Roseateles amylovorans: one gene and its partners. The protein of the gene in region 1 interacts with the protein of each later gene in a pairwise test. Links are inferred from orthologs where the notes say so. Each region holds a gene or a part of one and is shown in the gene's direction. Other genes may lie near its edges.

Region 1 (4,973 bases):
CAAGGCGTCGATGGAGATCCCGTCGTCGCACGCCGGCGTGGTCAAGGAAGTGAAGGTCAAGATCGGCGACAAGATCAGCGAAGGCTCGCTGCTGGTCGTCATCGAATCGGCCGATGCCGCAGCGCCTGCACCGGCACCTGCCGCGGCTGCACCGGCGGCCGCAGCTGCAGCGCCGGCGCCTGCTGCATCGTCTGCCGCCCCCGCTGCTGCCCCGGCAGCCCCGGCGCCCGCCGCATCGGCCGGTCCGGTGGACATCGTCATTCCCGACATCGGTGACTTCGACGAAGTCGCCGTGATCGAGGTGCTGGTCAAGGTCGGCGACACCATCAAGCCCGAACAAAGCCTGATCACCGTCGAATCCGACAAGGCCTCGATGGAGATCCCGTCCTCGCACGGCGGCGTGGTCAAGGAACTGCTGGTCAAGCTCGGCGACAAGGTGGCCAAGGGCACCAAGATCGCCGTGGTGGAAGCCACTGGCGCCGTGGTGGCCGCACCGGCTGCCGCACCGGCATCGGCACCCGTTGCGGCCGCACCGGCCCAGGCCGCTGCCGCCCCGGCGCCCGCCCAGGCGAGCGCGCCGGCCTCGGCCGAGCGCCAGGTGCCGACCGCCGCGCTGCCGCCGCATGAGCCGACCGCGCCGCAAGGCAAGCTCCCGCATGCCTCGCCGAGCATCCGCAAGGTCGCCCGCGAGCTGGGCGTGCCGCTGCAAGAGGTCAAGGGCTCCGGCGCCAAGGGCCGCATCACCGAAGCCGATGTCCAGGACTTCGTGAAGGCCGTGATGGCCGGCAAGGCCCAGACCGTGGCCCAGAAGGCCGCCGCACCGGCCGCCGGTGGAGGCGCCTTCCCGGGTCTGCTGCCCTGGCCCAAGGTCGACTTCGAAAAGTTCGGTCCGGTCGAGCGCAAGGACATGTCGCGGATCAAGAAGATCAGCGGCGCCAACCTGCATCGCAACTGGGTCACCATCCCGCATGTCACCAACCACGACGATGCGGACATCACCGAGCTGGAAGCCTTCCGCGTTCAACTGAACAAGGAGAACGAGAAGTCCGGCATCAAGGTGACGATGCTGGCCTTCATGATCAAGGCCACCGTGGCGGCCCTGAAGAAGTTCCCCGAGTTCAATGCCTCGCTCGACGGCACCGGCGACAACGCCCAGCTCGTCCTGAAGAACTACTTCCACATCGGCTTTGCCGCCGACACGCCGAACGGGCTCGTGGTGCCGGTCATCCGTGACTGCGACAAGAAGGGCATCTTCCAGATCAGCCAGGAAATGTCCGAGCTGGCCAAGAAGGCCCGCGACGGCAAGCTCGGCCCGGCCGACATGACCGGCGGCTGCTTCTCGATCTCGTCCCTGGGCGGCATCGGCGGCACTTACTTCACGCCGATCATCAATGCGCCGGAAGTGGCGATCATGGGCGTGTGCAAGTCCCAGACCCGCCCGGTCTGGGACGGCAAGCAGTTCGTGCCGCGCCTGATCCTGCCGCTGTCGCTGAGCTGGGACCACCGCGTCATCGACGGCGCTGCGGCGGCACGCTTCAACGTGTACTTCGCCTCGCTGCTGGCGGACTTCCGTCGCATCGCGTTGTGATGCGGCTTCCGGTGGCGGCTGGCCGTCACCCCTGCCCAGGCCCGCGCCCGGCTGCCCTCGGGCAGCGCGGCGCCCGCCCGGCGCGCTAAGAAACAGACAGTGAGAGACACAAATGGCACTGGTTGAAGTCAAGGTCCCCGACATCGGTGATTTCAAGGATGTCGCGATCATCGAGATCCTGGTCAAGGTCGGCGACACCGTGAAGCAGGAGCAGAGCCTGATCACGGTGGAGTCGGACAAGGCGTCGATGGAGATCCCGTCCTCGCAGGCCGGCGTGGTCACGGCGCTGAAGGTCAAGCTCGGCGACAAGATCAATGAAGGCACGGTGTTGCTGACGCTGGAAAGCGAAGGCGCTGCCGCGCCTGCGCCAGCCGCTTCAGCCCCCGCACCGGCGCCCGCCGCGGCGGCTGCGCCTGCTGCTCCGGTCGCCCCGACCGTTGCGGCGCCACAAGCCGCGACCTACGCCGGAAGCGCTGACGGCGAGTTCGATGTGATCGTGCTCGGCGGCGGTCCCGGCGGCTACTCGGCCGCATTCCGCGCGGCGGACCTGGGCCTGAAGGTCGCCCTGGTCGAGCGCTACGCCACACTGGGCGGCGTGTGCCTGAACGTGGGTTGCATCCCGTCGAAGGCGCTGCTGCATGTGGCTGCCGTGATGGACGAGGTCAAGCACTTCGCCGACCTGGGCGTCGAATTCGGCGAACCCAAGGTCGAACTGCCCAAGCTGCTCAATCACAAGAAGAAGGTGATCGGCAAACTGACCGGCGGCCTGGCCATGATGGCCAAGATGCGCAAGGTCACCGTGGTGCGCGGCTACGGCACGCTGCTCGATGCCCAGCATCTGAGCGTCGAGGAAACCAGCGGCGAGGCGCAGGTCCGCACCGGCACCACCCAGACCCTGAAGTTCAAGAAGATCATCCTCGCAGCGGGCTCGCAGGCCGTGCGGCTGCCCTTCATGCCCGACGACCCGCGGGTGATCGACTCCACCGGCGCGCTGGAGCTGACCAGCCGGCCGAAGCGCATGCTGATCGTCGGCGGCGGCATCATCGGCCTGGAGATGGGCACCGTCTACTCGACGCTGGGCGCGCGCCTGGACGTGGTCGAAATGCTGCCCACGCTGATGACCGGCGCCGATCGCGACCTGGTCAAGGTCTGGCAGAAGATGAACGCGCCGCGCTTTGACAACATCATGCTGAACACGAAGACCGTGTCGGCCGAGGCGACGCCCGAAGGCATCAAGGTGACCTTTGAAGGCGAAGGCGCACCGAAGGAGCCGCAGGTCTACGACCTGGTGCTGCAGGCCGTCGGACGCAGCCCCAACGGCAAGAAGATCGGCGCGGACAAAGCCGGCGTGGTCGTGACCGACCGCGGCTTCATTCCGGTGGACGTGCAGATGCGCACCAACGTGCCCAACGTGTTTGCCATCGGCGACCTGGTCGGCCAGCCGATGCTGGCGCACAAGGCGGTGCACGAAGGCCATGTGGCGGCGGAAGTCATCGCCGGCGAATTGCTGGGTGACGAGGCGCTGGCCAAGTCGCGCTTCGATGCCCGGGTGATCCCGAGCGTGGCCTACACCGATCCGGAAGTGGCCTGGGTCGGCGTGACCGAAGACGAGGCCAAGGCCCGCGGCATCAAGGTGAAGAAGGGCCTGCTGCCCTGGAGCGCCTCCGGTCGCGCCATCGCCAACGGCCGCGACGAGGGCTTCACCAAGCTGCTGTTCGATGAGGAGACCCATCGCATCATCGGCGGCGGCATCGTGGGCACCCATGCCGGCGACATGATCGGTGAGATCGCGCTGGCCATCGAGATGGGCGCGGATGCGGTCGACATCGGCAAGACCATCCATCCCCATCCCACGCTGGGCGAAAGCATCGGCCTGGCGGCGGAAGTGGCCCATGGCTCCTGCACCGACGTGCCGCCTCCGCGGAAATAAGGCCGTCGCGTGAACCGACCCGAAGCCCGGCTCTGCGAAGTGCCGGGCTTTTCTTCTTTTGCGTTTCTGTGCGCCAGCGAACAGATGCGAAGCGCCGAACGTGGCACCGTCCGCCGCGCGCGCGATGTGCGCCTTCGTGCCCGATGATCGATGTCATGACCCCAGTTTCCCGTCTGCCGCCGCCCCTGCAAGTCCTGGATGGGGCCGCCACCGCGCGAGCCTTGCCCTGGTCCTTGTTGATGGAGGAGATTGCGCAGGTCTGCCGCGAGCACCGCGAGGGGCGCCTGACCTGCCCCCCGCGCCAGGTCTTGCCCCTGGCCCAGGACGGCGTCCTGCTGGTGATGCCCTGCCTGAGCGACAGCCTGTCGATCACCAAGCTGGTCAGCGTGCATCCGCTCAATGCCGCACTCGGCCTGCCGACGATTGCGGGGGAAGTCGTGGCCATGGACAGCCGCACCGGCCAGCGCCTGGCCGTGCTGGACGGCCCCACGCTCACGGCCCGCCGTACTGCGGCGGTCAGCCTGCTGGCCCTTCAGCATCTCCAGCGTGCGGCGCCCCGGCGTGTGCTGGTGGTTGGTGGCGGCGTGCAGGCGCGGGCCCATGTGCAGGCGATGCAGGCCTTGCATCCGCAGGCCAGCATCCATGTGCAGGGTCATCAGGAGGTGCCGGCCTTCGTGGCGGAGTTGGGCGTCGAGGCCCTCGTGCCGGAGGCCCAGACTCGGCATGAATGGGATGTGATCGTGTGCGCCACCACCAGCCGGGTGCCGGTGCTGCGGCCCGGGGTGGGGGAGGGCGCCGTCGTCATCGGCGTGGGCGCCTTCCGCGAGGACATGGTGGAGCTGCCGCCCGAACTGCTGCGCAGCGCGCAGGTGTGGGTGGACGATCCCGTCGGCGCGCAGGCCGAGGCCGGCGACCTGATGGCGGCCGGCCTGTTCCAGCCGCAGGACGCGCTGGACGATCTGGTGCTGGGCCAGCGCCCGATCGACGATCGGCGCACCCGGGTGTTCAAGAGTGTGGGCTGCGCGCGCTGGGATCTGGCCGCCGCCCGGGTGGCCGTGCGGCGCTGAGGCGGGGTGTTGCCCATCGCCCCGGACGGAAGCGATCAGGCGCGCAGGCGCCGCGCTCGGCGTGGGGGGCGAGGCGATCGCCGCGCTTGGAGTGCAGTGCTTGGCCGCAGGCGAGCGAGAGGGTCCGTGACCGGGTTGGGGCTCGAGATCGAAATCGAGATCGAGATCCGCGCCGCGTCCTCTGCGGTTCAGGTCCGACCCGGCTTGACGCGGTTTCGCTTCAGTCCGGCCGTGGCCTCAGGACTCGTCCAGCAAAGGACGCAGGGCCTCGTCCCATTGCTCCAGGTCGTCGTCCGACAAATGCAGCCAGGACAGCGCCGCAGTCCGGTTGGCGGCCCAGTCGAGGTCCTCATCCAGCCCTTCGTGCTGGCGCATGAGGTGCTCGGCG
Region 2 (3,868 bases), 3.2 Mb from region 1 along the record:
GTCCGGATGCCAGGTGGCGAGCAGGTAGTCGGTCAGATCCAGCACGAAGGCGCTGTAACGGGAGCGCATCAGGGCTTCGGCCGTCGACGCGATGCGGGCGCCGTCGGCCGTGAAGGCCCGGTGCGGCACACCGCAGCAGGCGTCGTAGGAGCGGCCGCTTTCACACGGGCACGGCATGGCGGACGGCGCTTGAGCGACTCCGGTGTTGTCGCCAGCGGTGCTGGAAGGGCGGCTGGCAGGGGCCGTGCGGGTTTTTTCTGGCTTCATGGAGGCGGCATGATGCCAGCCTCTCTAGAATGGCTGGATGAATTCCCAGGATTTCGGTGCGCCCGGCGCGTCTCAAGATGACCTGTTCAGCCCGCGTTCGCCGCGCGGTCTGCTGGACAACCTCAACCCCGAGCAATATGCAGCCGTGACGCTGGGACAGGAGCCAGCATTGATCCTGGCCGGTGCCGGTTCGGGCAAGACCCGGGTGCTGACCACCCGCATCGCCTGGCTCATGAGCCAGGGCCTCACCACACCGGCCGGCGTGATGGCGGTGACCTTCACCAACAAGGCCGCCAAGGAAATGGTGACCCGGTTGTCGGCGATGCTGCCGGTCAATGTGCGCGGCATGTGGCTGGGCACCTTCCACGGTTTGTGCAACCGCTTCCTGCGGGCGCACTGGAAGCTGGCGGGCCTGCCCCAGGGTTTCCAGATCCTGGATGCGGGCGACACCGTCTCCGCCGTGAAGCGCGTCATCAAGGCGATGAAGCTGGACGAGGAACGCTTCGTCCCCAAGCAGGTCTCGTGGTTCATCGCCGGCGCCAAGGAAGACGGCATGCGGCCGCGCGACATCGATCTGCGCGATGAGCAGACCCGCAAGCTGGTCGAGATCTACCAGGCCTACGAGGACCAGTGCGAGCGCGAAGGCGTGGTGGACTTCGCCGAGCTGATGCTGCGGTCCTACGAGCTGATGCGCGACAACGCCGCCGTGCGCGAGCATTACCAGCGTCGCTTCCAGTACGTGCTGGTGGACGAGTTCCAGGACACCAACAAGCTGCAGTACGCCTGGCTGAAGATGTTCGCGCCACCCGGCAACGGGCAGGGCGTGTTCGCGGTGGGCGATGACGACCAGAGCATCTACGCCTTCCGCGGTGCGCGCGTGGGCAACATGAGCGACTTCGAGCGTGAATACCGGGTGCGCAAGGTCGTCAAGCTGGAGCAGAACTACCGCAGCTTCGGCAACATTCTGGATGCGGCCAATGCGCTGATCAGCAACAACAGCCACCGCCTGGGCAAGAACCTGCGGACCGAGGCCGGCCCGGGCGAGCCGGTGCGGGTGCATGAGGCCAATAGCGACTTCGCCGAGGCCCAGTGGCTGCTGGAGGAGGCGCAGGCGCTGCATCGGCAAGGGCTGGCGCGCAGCGAGATCGCGGTGCTCTATCGCAGCAATGCCCAATCGCGGGTGATTGAATCGGCGCTGTTCAATGCGGGCATCCCGTACCGCGTCTATGGCGGCCTGCGCTTTTTCGAGCGGGCCGAAGTCAAGCACGCGCTCGCCTATCTGCGCCTGATCGAGAACCCCAACGACGACACCAGCTTCCTGCGCGTGGTGAATTTCCCGGCGCGCGGCATCGGCGCCCGCACGGTGGAACTGCTTCAGGACGGCGCTCGCCAGAGCGGCCGATCGCTCTATCAGAGCATCGGCTCGGTGAGCGGTCGCGGCGGCGCGAGCCTGGGTGGATTCGTCGGCATGGTCGATGCCATGCGCGAAGCCACCACCGGCCTGACGCTGCGGGAGATCATCGAGCATGTGATCGAGACCTCCGGTCTGGCGGATTTCTACCGCGCCGAGAAAGAAGGCGAAGAGCGGCTGGAGAACCTGGGCGAACTGGTGAATGCCGCCGAGGCCTTCGTCACCCAGGAGGGCTTCGGCAAGGACGCGATTGCGCTGCCGGTGGATGAGCACTCCCCCGGCCAGATTGCCGACGGCTTGCCCGCGGCGATTGCGCCCGCCAATCCGGCGACGCCGGATGCGGAGACCGGCGAGATCATGTCGCCGCTGGCTGCCTTCCTCACCCATGCCTCGCTGGAGGCTGGCGACAACCAGGCGCAGGCGGGCCAGGATGCGGTGCAGCTGATGACAGTGCACTCGGCCAAGGGCCTGGAGTTCGATGCGGTCTTCATCACCGGCCTGGAAGAGGGCCTGTTCCCGCACGAGAACTCGATGTCCGATTCGGACGGTCTGGAGGAAGAGCGCCGTCTGATGTATGTGGCGATCACCCGTGCGCGGCAGCGGCTCTACATCAGCTTCTGCCAGACGCGGATGCTGCATGGCCAGACCCGCTACAACATCAAGAGCCGCTTCATGGAGGAGCTCCCCGAGGAGACGCTGAAGTGGCTGACCCCTCGCAACCAGGGCTTCGGCTCAGGCTTTGCGCGCGACTATCAGCAAGCCTGGCAGCGCGGATCCGGGCTGAAGTCCATGGTGGGCGCGGGCCGGGTGGAACCGCCGTCCTTTGCCTCTGCGCCGGTGCCGCAGTCGATGAAGCAGTCGGCCGCACAAAAGACGGGCGACGAACATGGCGGTCTGCGGGTCGGCAAGGGCGTGTTCCACACCAAATTCGGCGAGGGCGTGCTGCTCACGCTGGAAGGCAGTGGACCGGATGCCCGCGCCCAGGTGAACTTCGGCCGCCACGGCGTGAAGTGGCTGGCGCTGAGCGTGGCCAAGCTGACGCCGATCGACTGAGCGAGAGGGCCCGGCGGCGCGTGCGCGGCGCGTCTCGCACCGCATCGCCCGCCGCATCTCCCGCCGCATCTCCCGCCGCATGCCGGGGCGCCTCTCGGGCCGATGGGCCGTGCAGTCGCCAGACGCGGTGATGACGCCGCGATGACCCCGCGATGACCCCGCGATGAGGCCCTGACAACGCCGTTTTTCAGAAACAGTTAGAGTTGGGCAGGAGCTGCGCGCGTGCATCGCCGAGATCCGGGCGTCCGCCTGGAGATCGGACTCGCGACTGGGAGGGAGGTTGCATTGAAACTTTTCAGGTTCTGGAATCTCCATGCGAACTGTTATTCCCATTGATCCCCCTCACGACCCGACGGTCCTGGATGCCGCGTCGCTTGGCGCGGCGATTCGATCGGCCCGCACCCGCCGACGCATTCCGTTGGTCGAAGCCGCCGATGCGCTGGGCATTTCCCGCCAGACGATGATCAACATCGAGAAGGGCGGCGCCGGTGTCGGGCTGCCCACCGTGCTGCGAGCGGCCCAGGAACTGGGCGTGACGCTGTTCGCCGTCCCGGCGATGGAGCGCGAGGTGGTGCGGCAAGCCATCATGGCCATCCGCGACTGAGCGGCTCTCGGCGATCGTTTCGCCGACTGGTCGACCGATATCTACAGACCCACTGACAGATCGACGGCTTGATCGCTCGATCGCCTGATGCCTGATGCCTGATGCCTTGATCGTTGGCTGGCCGATTCCCATCAATCGGTCGTCCCGGCGGCTTGGTGCGGCGGTGGGCCGGTGAGGTGATGGAACGCGCATGAAAAAGGCCCGCCATGTGGCGGGCCTTGCATGCCTCTCTGAGGACGGGCGTCAGATCCCGATGTCGCCACCGTCCTTGCGGGTAATGACGACCGTCGCGGAGCGCGGGCGCTTCTTCACCGTCTGGTCGGCTTGGTTGGCCGGCCAGTAGCTGCCGAAGGTCTTGCCGGCCCAGTCGGGCGTGCCATCTTCACCGGGATGCTGCACGTTGAAGAACAGCGTCTTGTTGTCCGGCGTCATCGCAATGCCGGTGATCTCGCATTCCTTCGGTCCGACCAGGAAGCGGCGCACCGTGTCGGCGGTCGCCTTGGCGCCGGCGATCGTGCTGGTGCCGCCCGCAG
Region 3 (3,805 bases), 230 kb from region 1 along the record:
CGGGTGAAGTGAAGTGGGGCCGTGCCAACGGCCTGACCCTGATGCTGCCGCACGGCTATGAAGGCCAGGGCCCCGAGCACAGCTCGGCTCGCCTGGAGCGCTTCATGCAGCTGGCTGCGGACAACAACATGCAGATCGTGCAGCCGACCACGGCTTCGCAGATCTTCCACCTGCTGCGTCGTCAGATGCTGCGCATGTTCCGCAAGCCGCTGGTCATCATGACCCCGAAGTCGCTGCTGCGTGCCAAGGATGCGACCTCGCCGGTGAGCGAATTCACCAAGGGCGAGTTCCGTACCGTGATCCCGGAACTGGGCACCGATTTCGACAACGCCAAGGTCAAGCGCATCGTGGCCTGCTCGGGCAAGGTGTACTACGACCTGGTGAAGGCCCGTGGCGACAAGAAGGACGTGGCCATCATCCGCGTCGAGCAGCTGTATCCGTTCCCGCACAAGGCCTTCGCCGCCGAGGTCAAGAAGTACCCGAACGCGACCGAGATCGTCTGGTGCCAGGACGAGCCGCAGAACCAGGGCGCCTGGTTCTTCGTGCAGCACTACATCCACGAAAACATGGTGGACGGTCAGAAGCTGGGTTATGCAGGCCGTCCGGCTTCCGCATCGCCGGCCGTCGGTTATGCCCACCTGCACCAGGAGCAGCTCAAGGCGCTGCTGGATCAGGCCTTCGGCAAGCTGAAGGGCTTCGTGCTGACGAAGTGAGTTATTGCGGACGCCAGGCGCCGCAATGACAACCGCGCCGGACGGTGATCCCGTCCGGTGCGGTCAGGCGCAAGGCTCCGGTTTACTGAAAACCGAGAGAAAAACATCATGGCAATCGTTGAAGTCAAAGTTCCCCAACTGTCGGAGTCGGTCGCGGAAGCCACCCTGCTGACCTGGAAGAAGCAGCCCGGCGACGCCGTGGCGATCGATGAAATCCTGATCGAGATCGAGACCGACAAGGTCGTGCTGGAAGTGCCGGCACCGTCCGCCGGCGTGATCACCGAGCTGACCGTGGCCAACGGCGGCACCGTGACCTCCGACCAGGTCATCGCCAAGATTGACAGCGAAGCCAAGGCCGGCGCCGCCGCCCCGGTCGCCGCCGCACCCGCACCGGCTGCTGCCGCGCCGGCTGCCGCTGCCGCGTCGTCGGACAGCACCAGCAAGGCGGGCGTCGCCATGCCGGCCGCTGCCAAGCTGATGGCCGACAACAACCTGGCCGCCGGCACCGTGTCCGGCACCGGCAAGGATGGTCGTGTCACCAAGGGTGATGTGCTGGGTGCGATCGAAGGCGGCGCCAAGCCGGCCGTCGTGACCGCACCGGTCGCCGCGCCCACCGCCCCGGCCGCCAAGCCGCTGCCCGCCGTGGCCGCGCCGACCGCCGCCAACCTGGGCGATCGCCCGGAACAGCGCGTGCCGATGAGCCGCCTGCGCGCCCGCATCGCCGAGCGCCTGCTGCAATCGCAGTCGACCAACGCCATCCTGACCACCTTCAATGAAGTGAACATGGCGCCGGTGATGGACCTGCGCAAGAAGTTCCAGGACAGCTTCACCAAGGAGCACGGTACCAAGCTGGGCTTCATGAGCTTCTTCGTCAAGGCGGCGGTGCATGCGCTGAAGAAGTACCCGGTGCTGAATGCGTCGGTGGACGGCAACGACATCGTCTACCACGGCTATTTCGACATCGGTATTGCCGTCGGCTCGCCGCGCGGCCTGGTGGTGCCCATCCTGCGCAATGCGGACCAGATGAGCTTCGCCGACATCGAGAAGAAGATCGCCGAGTTCGGCAAGAAGGCGCAGGAAGGCAAGCTGGGCATCGAAGAGATGACCGGCGGCACCTTCTCGATCTCCAACGGCGGCACCTTCGGCTCGATGCTGTCCACGCCCATCATCAACCCGCCGCAATCCGCGATCCTGGGCGTGCACGCCACCAAGGACCGCGCGGTGGTGGAGAACGGCCAGATCGTGATCCGTCCGATCAACTACCTGGCCATGTCCTACGACCACCGCATCATCGACGGCCGTGAAGCCGTGCTGGGCCTGGTGGCGATGAAGGATGCGCTGGAAGATCCGGCCCGTCTGCTGTTCGACATCTGAGCATGTCCACGGCGCGACCGCCTCGCGTCGTGGCCGCGGAGGCCACTCATTCCCCGCGCGGACTGTCCGCGCCTGGAAGGGGTGACCGCCGCGCCTGTTGAGGCGGTCGCTCGCGACGCCCCGGCACTTCGGGGTCTGCGAACAAGGAATCAAATTCATGAGCAAGCAATTCGACGTCGTCGTCATCGGCGGCGGTCCTGGTGGCTACATCGCCGCCATCCGCGCAGCGCAGCTGGGTTTCAACACCGCCTGCATCGACGAGTGGAAGAACGACAAGGGCGGCCCCGCGCCCGGCGGCACCTGCACCAACGTCGGCTGCATCCCGTCCAAGGCCCTGCTGCAATCCAGCGAGCACTTCGAGCACGCGGGTCACGGCTTCGCCGACCATGGCATCTCGATGAACGACCTGAAGATCGACATCGCCAAGATGATCGGTCGCAAGGACGCGGTCGTGAAGCAGAACAACGACGGCATCCTTTACCTGTTCAAGAAGAACAAGGTCACCTTCTTCCACGGTCGCGGCGCGTTCGCGGCGGCCAAGGATGGTGGCTATGAGATCGCTGTGACCGGCGCTGCTGCCGAAACGCTGCAGGCCAAGCACGTGATCATCGCCACCGGCTCCAACGCCCGCCAGCTGCCGGGCGCACCGTTCGACGAGGTCAACATCCTGTCCAACGACGGTGCCCTGCGCATTCCCGCCGTGCCGAAGAAGCTGGGCGTGATCGGCTCCGGCGTGATCGGCCTGGAAATGGGCTCGGTGTGGCGTCGCCTGGGTGCGGAAGTCACCATCCTGGAAGCGCTGCCGGCATTCCTGGGCGCCGCGGATGAATCCGTCGCCAAGGAAGCCGCCAAGGTCTTCAAGAAGCAGGGCCTGAACATCGAGCTGGGTGTGAAGATCTCGGCGGTCGAGAACGGCAAGGACGGCGTGTCGGTGAAGTACACCGATGCCAAGGGGGCCGAGCAGACGCTGGCGGTCGACAAGCTGATCATCTCGATCGGCCGTGTCGCCAACACCATCGGCCTGAATCCGGAAGCGGTCGGTCTGAAGCTGGACGAGCGCGGCGCGATCGTCGTGGACGGCGACTGCAAGACCAACCTGCCGAACGTCTGGGCGATCGGTGATGTGGTGCGCGGCCCGATGCTGGCCCACAAGGCGGAAGAAGAAGGCGTGGCCGTGGCCGAGCGCATTGCCGGCCAGCATGGACATGTCAACTTCAACACCATCCCCTGGGTGATCTACACCAGCCCGGAGATTGCCTGGGTCGGTCGCACCGAGCAGCAGTTGAAGGCGGATGGCGTGGCCTATAAGGCGGGCCAGTTCCCGTTCCTGGCCAATGGCCGTGCCCGCGCCCTGGGTGACACCACCGGCTTCGTCAAGTTCCTGGCCGATGCCAAGACCGACGAGATCCTGGGTGTTCACATCATCGGCCCGATGGCCTCGGAGCTGATCTCCGAAGCCGTGGTGGCGATGGAGTTCAAGGCCTCGGCCGAAGACATCGCCCGCATCTGCCACGCGCACCCGTCGCTGAGCGAAGCCACCAAGGAAGCGGCCCTGGCCGTGGACAAGCGCACGCTGAACTTCTGAGCCCCGGCTCTCGAACGGCGTGAAAGGGGCGGCGATGAGTCGCCCCTTTTTCCTTGACGGGTCGGCCCGTTGAAGCCCGCTCAAGCGCAGGCCCGATTGATCGTGAACCGAGCCTGGTTTGATCTCTGACGCA

What was found. The genes of interacting proteins can lie anywhere in the genome.
Region 2: the proteins of lpdA (region 1) and N4261_RS07145 interact in binary tests that used the Escherichia coli proteins (3 or more experiments, as listed by UniProt). The link is inferred for Roseateles amylovorans from one-to-one orthologs.
Region 3: the proteins of lpdA (region 1) and odhB interact in binary tests that used the Escherichia coli proteins (3 or more experiments, as listed by UniProt). The link is inferred for Roseateles amylovorans from one-to-one orthologs.

What each region holds. Positions count from the first base shown.
Region 1 is NZ_CP104562.2:4,798,831-4,803,803, reverse strand. Bases 1,178-4,109 are described here. They hold lpdA (dihydrolipoyl dehydrogenase), read left to right. Parts: upstream 1,178-1,700; coding sequence 1,701-3,518; downstream 3,519-4,109. Other genes in these bases: N4261_RS19935 (delta(1)-pyrroline-2-carboxylate reductase family protein), read left to right, coding at 3,674-4,109; aceF (dihydrolipoyllysine-residue acetyltransferase), read left to right, coding at 1,178-1,588. Outside these bases: more of aceF, read left to right, coding at 1-1,177; more of N4261_RS19935, read left to right, coding at 4,110-4,585; N4261_RS19930 (HDOD domain-containing protein), read right to left, coding at 4,823-4,973. UniProt on the Escherichia coli protein: Lipoamide dehydrogenase is a component of the glycine cleavage system as well as of the alpha-ketoacid dehydrogenase complexes.
Region 2 is NZ_CP104562.2:1,649,241-1,653,108, forward strand. The notes cover bases 1-3,017. They hold N4261_RS07145 (UvrD-helicase domain-containing protein), read left to right. Parts: upstream 1-304; coding sequence 305-2,731; downstream 2,732-3,017. Other genes in these bases: N4261_RS07140 (YchJ family protein), read right to left, coding at 1-177. In the rest of the region: N4261_RS07150 (helix-turn-helix transcriptional regulator), read left to right, coding at 3,045-3,335; N4261_RS07155 (PhoX family protein), read right to left, coding at 3,579-3,868. UniProt on the Escherichia coli protein: A helicase with DNA-dependent ATPase activity. Unwinds DNA duplexes with 3'-5' polarity. Translocates on single-stranded DNA with 3'-5' polarity. Initiates unwinding more efficiently from a nicked substrate than double-stranded DNA.
Region 3 is NZ_CP104562.2:4,565,518-4,569,322, reverse strand. Bases 1-2,954 are described here. They hold odhB (2-oxoglutarate dehydrogenase complex dihydrolipoyllysine-residue succinyltransferase), read left to right. Parts: upstream 1-821; coding sequence 822-2,087; downstream 2,088-2,954. Other genes in these bases: lpdA (dihydrolipoyl dehydrogenase), read left to right, coding at 2,245-2,954; N4261_RS18930 (2-oxoglutarate dehydrogenase E1 component), read left to right, coding at 1-713. Outside these bases: more of lpdA, read left to right, coding at 2,955-3,672. UniProt on the Escherichia coli protein: E2 component of the 2-oxoglutarate dehydrogenase (OGDH) complex which catalyzes the second step in the conversion of 2-oxoglutarate to succinyl-CoA and CO(2).